Regions from separate parts of the Streptomyces sp. NPDC089799 genome, predicted to be linked through region 1. Evidence: riboswitches for the same ligand, from Rfam matches in the RefSeq annotation. Region 1 holds a riboswitch; each other region holds the start of a gene.
What was found. Region 1 has a riboswitch for thiamine pyrophosphate ahead of AB0O36_RS20160 (thiamine ABC transporter substrate-binding protein). Riboswitches for the same ligand answer to the same signal wherever they lie in the genome.
Positions count from the first base shown of each region.

Region 2: linked by a shared signal. The riboswitch ahead of thiC (phosphomethylpyrimidine synthase ThiC) and the one ahead of AB0O36_RS20160 (thiamine ABC transporter substrate-binding protein) in region 1 are both predicted to bind thiamine pyrophosphate.
Region 3: linked by a shared signal. The riboswitch ahead of thiO (glycine oxidase ThiO) and the one ahead of AB0O36_RS20160 (thiamine ABC transporter substrate-binding protein) in region 1 are both predicted to bind thiamine pyrophosphate.

Region 1 is NZ_JBFBGR010000017.1:75,367-78,634, reverse strand. It holds gene AB0O36_RS20165 (iron ABC transporter permease) at 1-788, opposite strand, end outside; gene AB0O36_RS20160 (thiamine ABC transporter substrate-binding protein) at 869-1,960, opposite strand; TPP riboswitch at 2,047-2,157, opposite strand; gene rlmN (23S rRNA (adenine(2503)-C(2))-methyltransferase RlmN) at 2,178-3,268, opposite strand, start outside.
Region 2 is NZ_JBFBGR010000007.1:109,308-112,575, reverse strand. It holds gene thiC (phosphomethylpyrimidine synthase ThiC) at 1-1,576, opposite strand, end outside; TPP riboswitch at 1,570-1,716, opposite strand; gene AB0O36_RS09440 (YibE/F family protein) at 1,756-3,246, shown strand.
Region 3 is NZ_JBFBGR010000012.1:181,553-184,820, forward strand. It holds gene AB0O36_RS16255 (Rv2175c family DNA-binding protein) at 1-322, opposite strand, end outside; gene AB0O36_RS16260 (FAD-dependent oxidoreductase) at 400-1,560, opposite strand; TPP riboswitch at 1,737-1,849, shown strand; gene thiO (glycine oxidase ThiO) at 1,847-3,058, shown strand; gene thiS (sulfur carrier protein ThiS) at 3,055-3,255, shown strand; gene AB0O36_RS16275 (thiazole synthase) at 3,263-3,268, shown strand, end outside.

The sequences.
Region 1 (3,268 bases):
GACGGGTCGACCAGGCGGAGCGCGGTCTCCCGGCGGCGGACCGTACGGGCGTGGACCGCCAGGATCAGGGCCATCGCGGTGAACTGGATCATCGTCAGGACCGCGGCCGTCGGCAGGTCCAGCAGCTGGGCGGTCTGCCGGTAGACCTCCACCTCCAGGGTGGCGTACGCGGGTCCGCCGAGGATCTGGACGACGCCGAAGGAGCTGAAGGTGAAGAGGAAGACCATCAGGGCGGCGGCGGCCACCGCCGGGGCCAGCGCGGGCAGGGTCACCCGCCGCCAGGCGGCGAACCGGCCCGCTCCCAGCACCCGGGCGGCCTCCTCCTGGCGCGGGTCGAGCTGGGCCCACAGTCCGCCGACGGTCCGGACGACCACGGCGTAGTTGAAGAAGACGTGCGCGAGGAGGATCGCCCAGACGGTGGTGTCCAGGCGGAAGCCCCACAGCTCGTCGGTCAGGCCGTTGCGGCCGACCAGGGCCAGGAAGGCGGTGCCGACAACCACGGTCGGCAGCACGAACGGGACGGTGACCACCGCCCGCAGCACTTCCTTGCCCGGGAAGGAGAACCGGGCGAAGACGTATGCGGCGGGCAGCGCGATCAGCAGGGTGAGCACGGTGGAGACGACGGCCTGCCAGGTGGTGAACCAGAGCACGTCGGCGATGTCGGGCCGGCCCAGCACCTCCGCGATGCGGCCGAACTGCCACCCCTCGTCGGTCTTGAGGCCGCGCCCGACGATCGAGGCGACGGGCCAGGCGAAGAACACCGCGAAGAAGGCGACGGGCAGGGCCAGCAGGCCGAGCCGGAGCAGGGTGCCCCGGCGGGCGGCCGCGCGCTCCGCGGCCGCCGCCTTCTTCCCGGCTTTCCCGGCGCCTACTTCACGACGAGCGACGTCCACGCCTGGACCCACTGCTCACGGTTCTTGGCGATGGTGTCCGGAGCGACGTTCTCCGGCTTCTCGATCAGCACACCGTGCTTGGTGAAGACCTCGGGCAGCTTGGCGTCCTTGACCACCGGGTTCACGAACATGTTCAGCGGCATGTCCTCCTGGAACGCCTTGCCGATCATGAAGTCGATGAAGGCCTTGCCGCCCGCCTCGTTCTTCGCGCCCTTCAGCAGACCGGCGAACTCGATCTGGCGGAAGCAGGTGCCGGTGGAGACGCCCGTCGGGGCCTCGGCCGGCTGCGGCTCGGAGAACAGCACCTCGACCGGCGGGCTGGAGGCGTAGGAGACGACCAGCGGGCGGTCGCCCTTGGCCTTCTTGCCGCCGGCGGATCCGGAGAACCGCTCGTTGTACGCCTGCTCCCAGCCGTCGACGACCTCGACGCCGTTGGCCTTGAGCTTGCTCCAGTAGTCCTTCCAGCCGTCCTGGCCGTACTTGCCGACGGTGGCCAGGAGGAAGCCGAGGCCGGGCGAGGAGGTCGCGGCGTTCTCGGTGACCAGCAGGTTCTTGTACTCGGGCTTGACCAGGTCGTCCAGCGTCTGCGGCGGGGCGAGCTTCTTGTCCGTGAAGTACTGCCTGTCGTAGTTGACGCAGATGTCGCCGGTGTCGATCGGGGTGACCCGGTGCTGCTTGTCGAGCTGGTACCCGGCTCCCACCGCGGCGAGGCCCTTGGCCTCGTACGGGGTGAAGATGCCGTTGTCGAGGGCCTTGGAGAGCATCGTGTTGTCGACACCGAAGAACACGTCGCCACGCGGCTTGCCCTTGGTGAGGATCTCCTGGTTCAGCGCCGCGCCCGCGTCGCCGCTCTTGACCACCTCGACCCGGTAGCCGGTCTGCTTCTCGAACTCCTTCAGGACCTCCTTGGAGGGGTTGAAGGAGTCGTGGCCGACCACGGTCACCGTCTTCGGCGCCGCTCCGCTGCCCGCGCCGGCGTCCTTGTCGTCGCCGCCGCACGCGGTGAGCGTGGTCACGCCGAGCGCGGCGGCGAGCGCGGCCCCCGCGATCTTCTTCGTGGTGTTCACGGATGTTCCTCCTGGGGTGTCCAGGAGAAGACGCGGCCCCGCCCGGGCGCTCGGTGGAGCGGGGCACCCGGGCAGGGCGCAACAGCTTGAGGTGGTGACCGAACTTCCTACCCGGAATGACCCGGGCGAGGTTCAGAGGGTCTGCGGCCTGACGGTTGCCGCACTCTCAGCGCTGTGGCGCTCCCCTGTCGGAATATGCAGATGTACGGGGGCCAGACTACCGTTCGCTCGCGGCGAGCTGACCGCAGGCTCCGTCGATCTCCTGGCCGCGGGTGTCACGGACGGTGACCGGCACGCCGTGGGCGGCGATCGCCTGGACGAACGCCCGCTCGTCCTCGGGGCGGGAGGCGGTCCACTTCGAGCCCGGGGTCGGGTTCAGCGGGATCAGGTTGACGTGCACCCGCCGGCCCTTGAGCAGCCGGCCCAGCAGGTCGCCCCGCCACGCCTGGTCGTTGATGTCGCGGATCAGGGCGTATTCGATGGAGACCCGGCGGCCGGACTTCTCGGCGTACTCCCAGGCCGCGTCGAGCACCTCGCGCACGTTCCAGCGGGTGTTCACCGGGACCAGGGTGTCGCGCAGCTCGTCGTCGGGGGCGTGCAGCGAGACGGCGAGGCGGCACTTGAAGCCCTCGTCGGCGAAGCGGTGGATGGCCGGGACCAGGCCGACGGTGGAGACGGTGATGCCGCGCTGGGACAGGCCCAGGCCGTCGGGCTCGGGGTCGGTGAGCCGGCGGATGGCTCCGACCACCCGGTTGTAGTTGGCCAGCGGCTCGCCCATGCCCATGAAGACGATGTTGGAGAGGCGGGCCGGGCCGCCGGGGACCTCGCCGTCGCGCAGCGCCCGCATGCCGTCGACGATCTGGTGCACGATCTCGGCGGTGGACAGGTTGCGGTCGAGGCCGGCCTGGCCGGTGGCGCAGAACGGGCAGTTCATGCCGCAGCCGGCCTGCGAGGAGATGCACATGGTGACCCGGTCGGGGTAGCGCATCAGCACGGACTCCACCAGGGTGCCGTCGTGCAGCTTCCACAGGGTCTTGCGGGTGGTGTCGTCGTCGCAGGAGATGTGCCGTACGACGGACATCAGCTCGGGCAGCAGGGCCTCGCGCAGCTTCTCGCGGGCGGCGGCCGGGATGTCGGTCCACTCGGCGGGGTCGTGTGCGTACCGCGCGAAGTAGTGCTGGGAGAGCTGCTTGGCCCGGAACGGCTTCTCGCCGACGGCGGCGACGGCCTCGCGGCGCTCGGCCGGCGTGAGGTCGGCGAGGTGCCGCGGCGGCTTCTTGACTCCGCGAGGGGCGACGAAGGTGAGCT
Region 2 (3,268 bases), on a different contig from region 1:
TCTCGTCGTGGAACTCACGGGCCGTGTCCGGGTCGAGGGCCAGGTTGAACTGGTCCTCCCAGCGGAACTCGAAGCGCGCGTCGGAGAGGGCGTCGTCCCACTCCTGCGCGCCCGGGTGGCCCTTCGCCAGGTCCGCCGCGTGGGCCGCGATCTTGTACGTGATGACACCGGTCTTCACGTCGTCGCGGTTCGGCAGGCCCAGGTGCTCCTTCGGCGTGACGTAGCAGAGCATCGCGGTGCCCCACCAGGCGATCATCGCGGCACCGATGCCCGAGGTGATGTGGTCGTACGCCGGGGCGACGTCCGTGGTCAGCGGGCCGAGCGTGTAGAACGGCGCCTCCTCGCAGATCTCCTGCTGGAGGTCGATGTTCTCCTTGATCTTGTGCATCGGGACGTGGCCCGGGCCCTCGATCATGGTCTGCACGTTGTGGCGCTTGGCGATGGTGTTCAGCTCGCCCAGCGTCTTCAGCTCGGCGAACTGCGCCGCGTCGTTGGCGTCCGCGATGGAGCCGGGGCGCAGGCCGTCACCGAGCGAGTAGGTGACGTCGTACGTCGCGAGGATCTCGCAGAGCTCCTCGAAGTTGGTGTAGAGGAAGTTCTCCTTGTGGTGCGCCAGGCACCAGGCGGCCATGATCGAGCCGCCGCGGGAGACGATGCCGGTCTTGCGGCGGGCGGTCAGCGGCACGTACGGCAGCAGCACGCCGGCGTGGACGGTCATGTAGTCCACGCCCTGCTCGGCCTGCTCGATGACCGTGTCCTTGTAGATCTCCCAGGTCAGCTCCTCGGCCTTGCCGTCGACCTTCTCCAGGGCCTGGTAGAGGGGGACGGTGCCGATCGGGACGGGGGAGTTGCGGAGCACCCACTCGCGGGTGGTGTGGATGTTCCGGCCGGTGGAGAGGTCCATGACCGTGTCGGCGCCCCAGCGGGTGGCCCAGGTCATCTTCTCCACCTCCTCCTCGATGGAGGAGGTGACGGCGGAGTTGCCGATGTTGGCGTTGACCTTCACCAGGAACTTCTTGCCGATGATCATCGGCTCGATCTCCGGGTGGTTCACGTTCGCCGGCAGCACCGCGCGGCCGGCCGCGATCTCCTCGCGGACGACCTCGGCGGAGACGTTCTCGCGGATCGCGACGAACTCCATCTCCGGGGTGATCTCGCCGCGGCGGGCGTACGCGAGCTGCGTGACGGCGGCACCGTCACGGCCGCGCCGGGGCAGCCGCGGGCGGCCGGGGAAGACCGCGTCGAGGTTCTTGAGGCCACCGCGCGGCGAGGTGTGCTTGATGCCGTCGTCCTCGGGCCGGACCGGGCGGCCGGCGTACTCCTCGGTGTCTCCGCGGCTGATGATCCAGTTCTCGCGCAGCGGGGCGAGACCGCGACGGACGTCGGTGTCGATCTGCGGGTCGGTGTACGGACCGGAGGTGTCGTACAGCGTGACGTCCCGGCCCGTGGTGAGGTGGACCTGGCGGACCGGCACCCGGAGGTCGGGGCGGGAGCCCTCGACGTAGCCCTTGTGCCAGCCGGGCGTACGCCCGTTCTGGTCGGCGGCAGGCGTGCGTGCGTCGTCCTGAATGGTCATGAGACCTATCTCCCTACGCCGGCATTACCCGGTAACAGGTTCGGCGGTCGACGCAGCCTCTTCCCGTACGCCCCGTTCGGTGCGCGTACGGTGATCAGCGTCCTCTCAGCCCGGTGCTCCGAGCTCCCGCGTTGTGCAAAGGTCCCCCCACGCTAGCGTCACCTGTGGCGTGCTGAACAGTGGGCCCCCGTATCTCTTGCGATGATCGGCCCGTGACGACATCGGTTCAGCCCCCGAACGAGTCCGGCCGGTCCATGGACGGCCATGGCCGCGGCCCAGGTCACGAGCATGATCACGGGAACGGTCACGATCCCGATCACGAGCGCGACCGTGCTCGGGCAAGCGGGCACGGCCATGGGCACGGGCACGGGCACGGCCACAGTCACGGCCACGGGCCGGCCGCCCCGGTCTCACGGCACCTGCGCAGGGTCATCTCCGCCATCCTGATCCCGTTCGCCACCGCCGTGCTCGTCGGCCTGGTGGCGCTGTGGCCGGGCGGCGCCCCCGATCACGAGCGCACCGGGGTCGGCTTCGACCGCCAGACCCAACAGGCCAAGGTCACCGATTTGCAAATCGTGGACTGCAAATCGGTGAATGTCGCGACGCAGGCGCCGCCCACCGGCGACGCCTCGGCCCCCGGAGGGGCCAAGGCCCGGGCCGGGCGGAACCCCACCTGCAAGAAGGCCACCGTCGAGGTCGGCAGCGGCCCCGACAAGGGCCGCACCTTCGTGGAGATCGTCCAGCCCGGCGCCCCGCGGCAGCTGGAGGACGGGCAGGAGGTCGTGGTCGCCTACGCCCCGGACGCCCCGCGCGACCTGCAGTACTCGGTCATCGACGTGAACCGGAAGTTCCCGATGCTGATGCTGGCCGCGGTCTTCGCGATCGCGGTGGTCGTCGTCGGGCGGATGCGCGGACTGCTCGCCCTGGTCGCCCTGGTGGTCAGCTTCGGCGTGCTCACCCTGTTCATCCTGCCGGCCATTCTCCAGGGGTCGAACCCGCTGCTCGTGGCGGTCATCGGAGCCAGCGCGATCATGCTGATCGCGCTGTACATGTGCCACGGGGTCACCGCCCGCACCTCGGTCGCGGTGCTCGGCACGCTGGTCTCACTGCTGCTGATCGGGCTGCTCGGCTCGGTGCTCATCGACTGGGCGTTCCTGAGCGGCAACACCGACGACAACACCGGGCTGATCCACGGCCTGTACCCGGACATCGACATGAGCGGCCTGCTGCTCGCCGGCGTGATCATCGGATCGCTGGGCGTCCTCGACGACGTGACGGTCACCCAGACCTCGGCGGTCTGGGAACTGCACCAGGCGGACCCGGACATGGGGCCGCGCGCCCTCTACCGGGCGGCCATCCGGATCGGCCGGGACCACATCGCGTCCGTGGTCAACACCCTGGTCCTGGCCTACGCGGGTGCCGCACTGCCCCTGATGCTGCTGTTCTCGATCGCGAACAGCAGCATGGGGTCGGTGGCCAACAGCGAACTGGTGGCGGAGGAGATCGTACGGACCCTGGTGGGGTCGATCGGGCTGGTGGCCTCGGTTCCGGTGACCACGGTGCTGGCGGCCCTGGTGGTCTCCGCCGACCGCCCGGGACCGCGGGCGCCCGCCGGGGCGGGCCCTTCCGGGCGGGCCCGCGGCGGGCGCGGCCGCCGTCGCAAGCGCTGAGGCGGGCAGGCGCGGGCGAGGC
Region 3 (3,268 bases), on a different contig from region 1:
GATTCTCGCTCAGGGCCTGTGCGGGGGTCCCGGGCAGGGTCGGGTCGGGAGTGAAGAGCCACTCCAGCATCTCTTCGTCGGTGAAGCCGTCGTCCCGGAGCAGGGTCAGGGTCCCGGCGAGGCCCTTGACCACCTTGTCGCCGTCGATGAAGGCGGCGGGCACCTGGAGCGCCCGGTTCTCGCCCCGCCGTACGGCGATGAGCTGGCCCTCCTTGACCAGCTGGCGGATCCGGGTCACCTCGACGTCGAGCATTTCGGCGATGTCGGGGAGGTAGAGCCACTCGGGGACGAGAGCGTCGGTTTTTGCGTCAATCTCGGTCACGCGGTCAAGCCTGCCATCCCCCGGCGGCGCCCGGTACCCGAGCCGCCCGTCCGGGGGCGCCGAGCCCCGTGGACGGGTCAGGCCGCGGCGGACTTGAGGGGGACCGCCGGGTCGGTGAGCTTCGCGGGGTCGACGGGGGTCGCGGACTCGATGAGGCGGCGGCCCTGGGCGATGTCCCGGGGGCGGCCGACCGACAGGAGGGCGACCAGGGCGCCGTCACGGAGCCAGCAGACCGACCAGGCGGCGTCCGCCGGGTTCCCGCGGAGCAGCTGCGTGTCGGCACCAGCGTGGTGGCCTGCGTACTGGACGAAGCGCCCGAACTGCTCCGACCAGAAGTACGGCACCGGGTCGTACGCCCGGTCCCCGCCCATGATGTTCAGGGCGACCGTGCGCGGCCCCTGCAGCGCGTTGTCCCAGTGGTGGACCAGCAGCCGCTTGCCGTAGCGCGCGGACGGGAAGGAGGCGCAGTCGCCGACCGCGTACACCCCGGGCACCGAGGTGCGCAGCCGGTCGTCGGTGGTGACCGAGCCGTCCGGGCCGAGTTCCACGCCGGTGCCGGCCAGCCAGCCGGTGGCGGGGCGGGCGCCGATGCCGACCACCACCGCGCCGGCCGGCAGCTCGCGGCCGTCCGCCAGCCGGACCAGGCCGGGCTCGACCGAGGCGACCTTGACGCCGGTGAGCAGGCGGACCCCGGCTTCGGCGTACCAGTCGGCCATGGGGCCGGTGACCTCGTCGGGCAGTGCCCCCGCCAGGACCCGGTCGGCGGCCTCGACGACGGTGACCGCGCAGCCGGCCGCGCGGGCGGCCGTGGCGAACTCGGCGCCGATCCAGCCCGCGCCGACGACCACCAGGTCACGGGCTGCGGCGAGTACGGGCCGGAGCCGTTCCGCGTCGTCCAGGGTGCGCAGCAGGTGCACTCCGGGTACGCCCTCGGAGCCCGGCAGGGTCAGGGGTTCGGCGCCGGTGGCGAGGACCAGGCTGCCGTACGGGACCGGGCCCGCGGCGGTGTCGAGCTCCCGCGCCTCCGGGCGCAGGCCGGTGACCTCCAGGCCGAGCCGGAGCTCGATGCCGAGGTCCTCGAAGTCCACGTCGAAGGCGGAGCCCTCCGACTCGCCGAGCAGGACCGCCTTGGAGAGCGGGGGCCGGTCGTAGGGCTGGTGCGGCTCGGCGCCGATCAGGGTGACGGGGCCGGTGTACCCCGCTTCGCGCAGGGCGACGGCCGTCTGGACCCCGGCCATTCCGGCTCCGACGATCACCGCTCCGCCCGCGGCGGGCGCGTCCGCGGGGGCCTTCTGGTCCGTCTGTTCGATCTGATTGCTCACGTCCGACACCCTAACTATCTGACGCCACGTCAGGAAGTGGCGACGGCCGGGCGACCTTACCCGGGCCTTGCGGCGGGGGTAGGGTGGCCACCGTATCCAACCGCGGGAGTCCGGGCGCACCGGACTGAGAGGGAGGCTGGCCGGCCTCCGACCGTACGAACCTGATCCGGGTCATGCCGGCGAAGGGAGGGGCTCGACGCCCATGCGTTCATTCACCCACGGATCCGGTGGCCCGGCCGCCGGCTCGGACGTCCTCGTCATCGGGGGCGGCATCATCGGCCTGGTCACCGCCTGGCGGGCGGCCCGGCGCGGCATGTCCGTCGCGCTCGCCGACCCGGCGCCCGGCGGCGGCGCCGCCCGCGTCGCGGCCGGCATGCTCGCCGCCGTCACCGAACTGCACTACGGCGAGGAGACCCTGCTGGGCCTCAACCTCGCCTCCGCCGCCCGGTACGAGGAGTTCGCCGCGGAACTCGGCGAGGCGAGCGGCGGACTGGACATCGGCTACCGCGCCTGCGGCACCCTCGCCGTGGCCCTGGACTCCGACGACCGCCTCCACCTGCGCGAACTGCACGCCCTGCAGCGGCGCTGCGGCCTCGCCTCGGAGTGGCTGACCGGACGCGAGTGCCGCCGCCTGGAGCCGATGCTGGCGCCCGGCGTACGCGGCGGGCTGCGCGTGGACGGCGACCACCAGGTCGACCCGCGCCGGCTGGCCGCCGCCCTGGTGGCCGCCTGCGAGCGGGCGGGCGTGGTCTTCCACCGGGCCGCCGCCCAGCGGCTGGCGGTCACCGCCGGCCGGGCGTCCGGCGCCCTCCTCGACGACGGCACGGAACCGGCCGCCGACCAGGTGGTGCTGGCCGCCGGCAGCCTCAGCGGCCGGCTCGACGGGGTCCCCGCCGAGGTCGTGCCGCCGGTGCGCCCGGTGAAGGGGCAGGTGCTCCGGCTCACGGTGCCGCCGGCGTACGCGCCGTTCCTGTCCCGGACGGTCCGCGCGGTGGTGCGCGGCAGCCACGTCTACCTGGTGCCCCGGGAGAACGGCGAACTCGTCGTCGGCGCGACCAGCGAGGAACTCGGCTGGGACACCACGGTCACCGCGGGCGGGGTCTACGAACTCCTGCGGGACGCCCACGAGCTGGTGCCCGGCATCACCGAACTCCCGCTGACCGAGACCCTGGCCGGGCTGCGGCCGGGCTCCCCGGACAACGCCCCGCTGCTGGGACCCACCGAACTGCCCGGACTGCACCTGGCCACCGGCCACTACCGCAACGGGGTGCTGCTCACCCCGGTCACCGGCGACGTCATGGCCGAGGTCCTGGCCACCGGGGAAGTCCCGGACGTGGCACGCCCGTTCACCCCCCGCCGGTTCTCCCCCGGCCCCGTCGGGGCGGCGGCCGCCCGAGAGGAGTCCTACGCATGACCATCTCCGTCAACGGCGAGCCCCGCGAGGTCGCCGCGGGCACCACGCTGGACCTGGTGGTGGCGACCCTCACCACGGCCCCGTCCGGGGTCGCGGCCGCGCTCAACGAGACCGTCGTACCGCGCGGGCAGTGGCCGGCCACGCCGGTGGGCGAGGGTGACCGGGTCGAGATCCTCACCGCGGTCCAGGGAGGCTGAGGCGATCATGGCT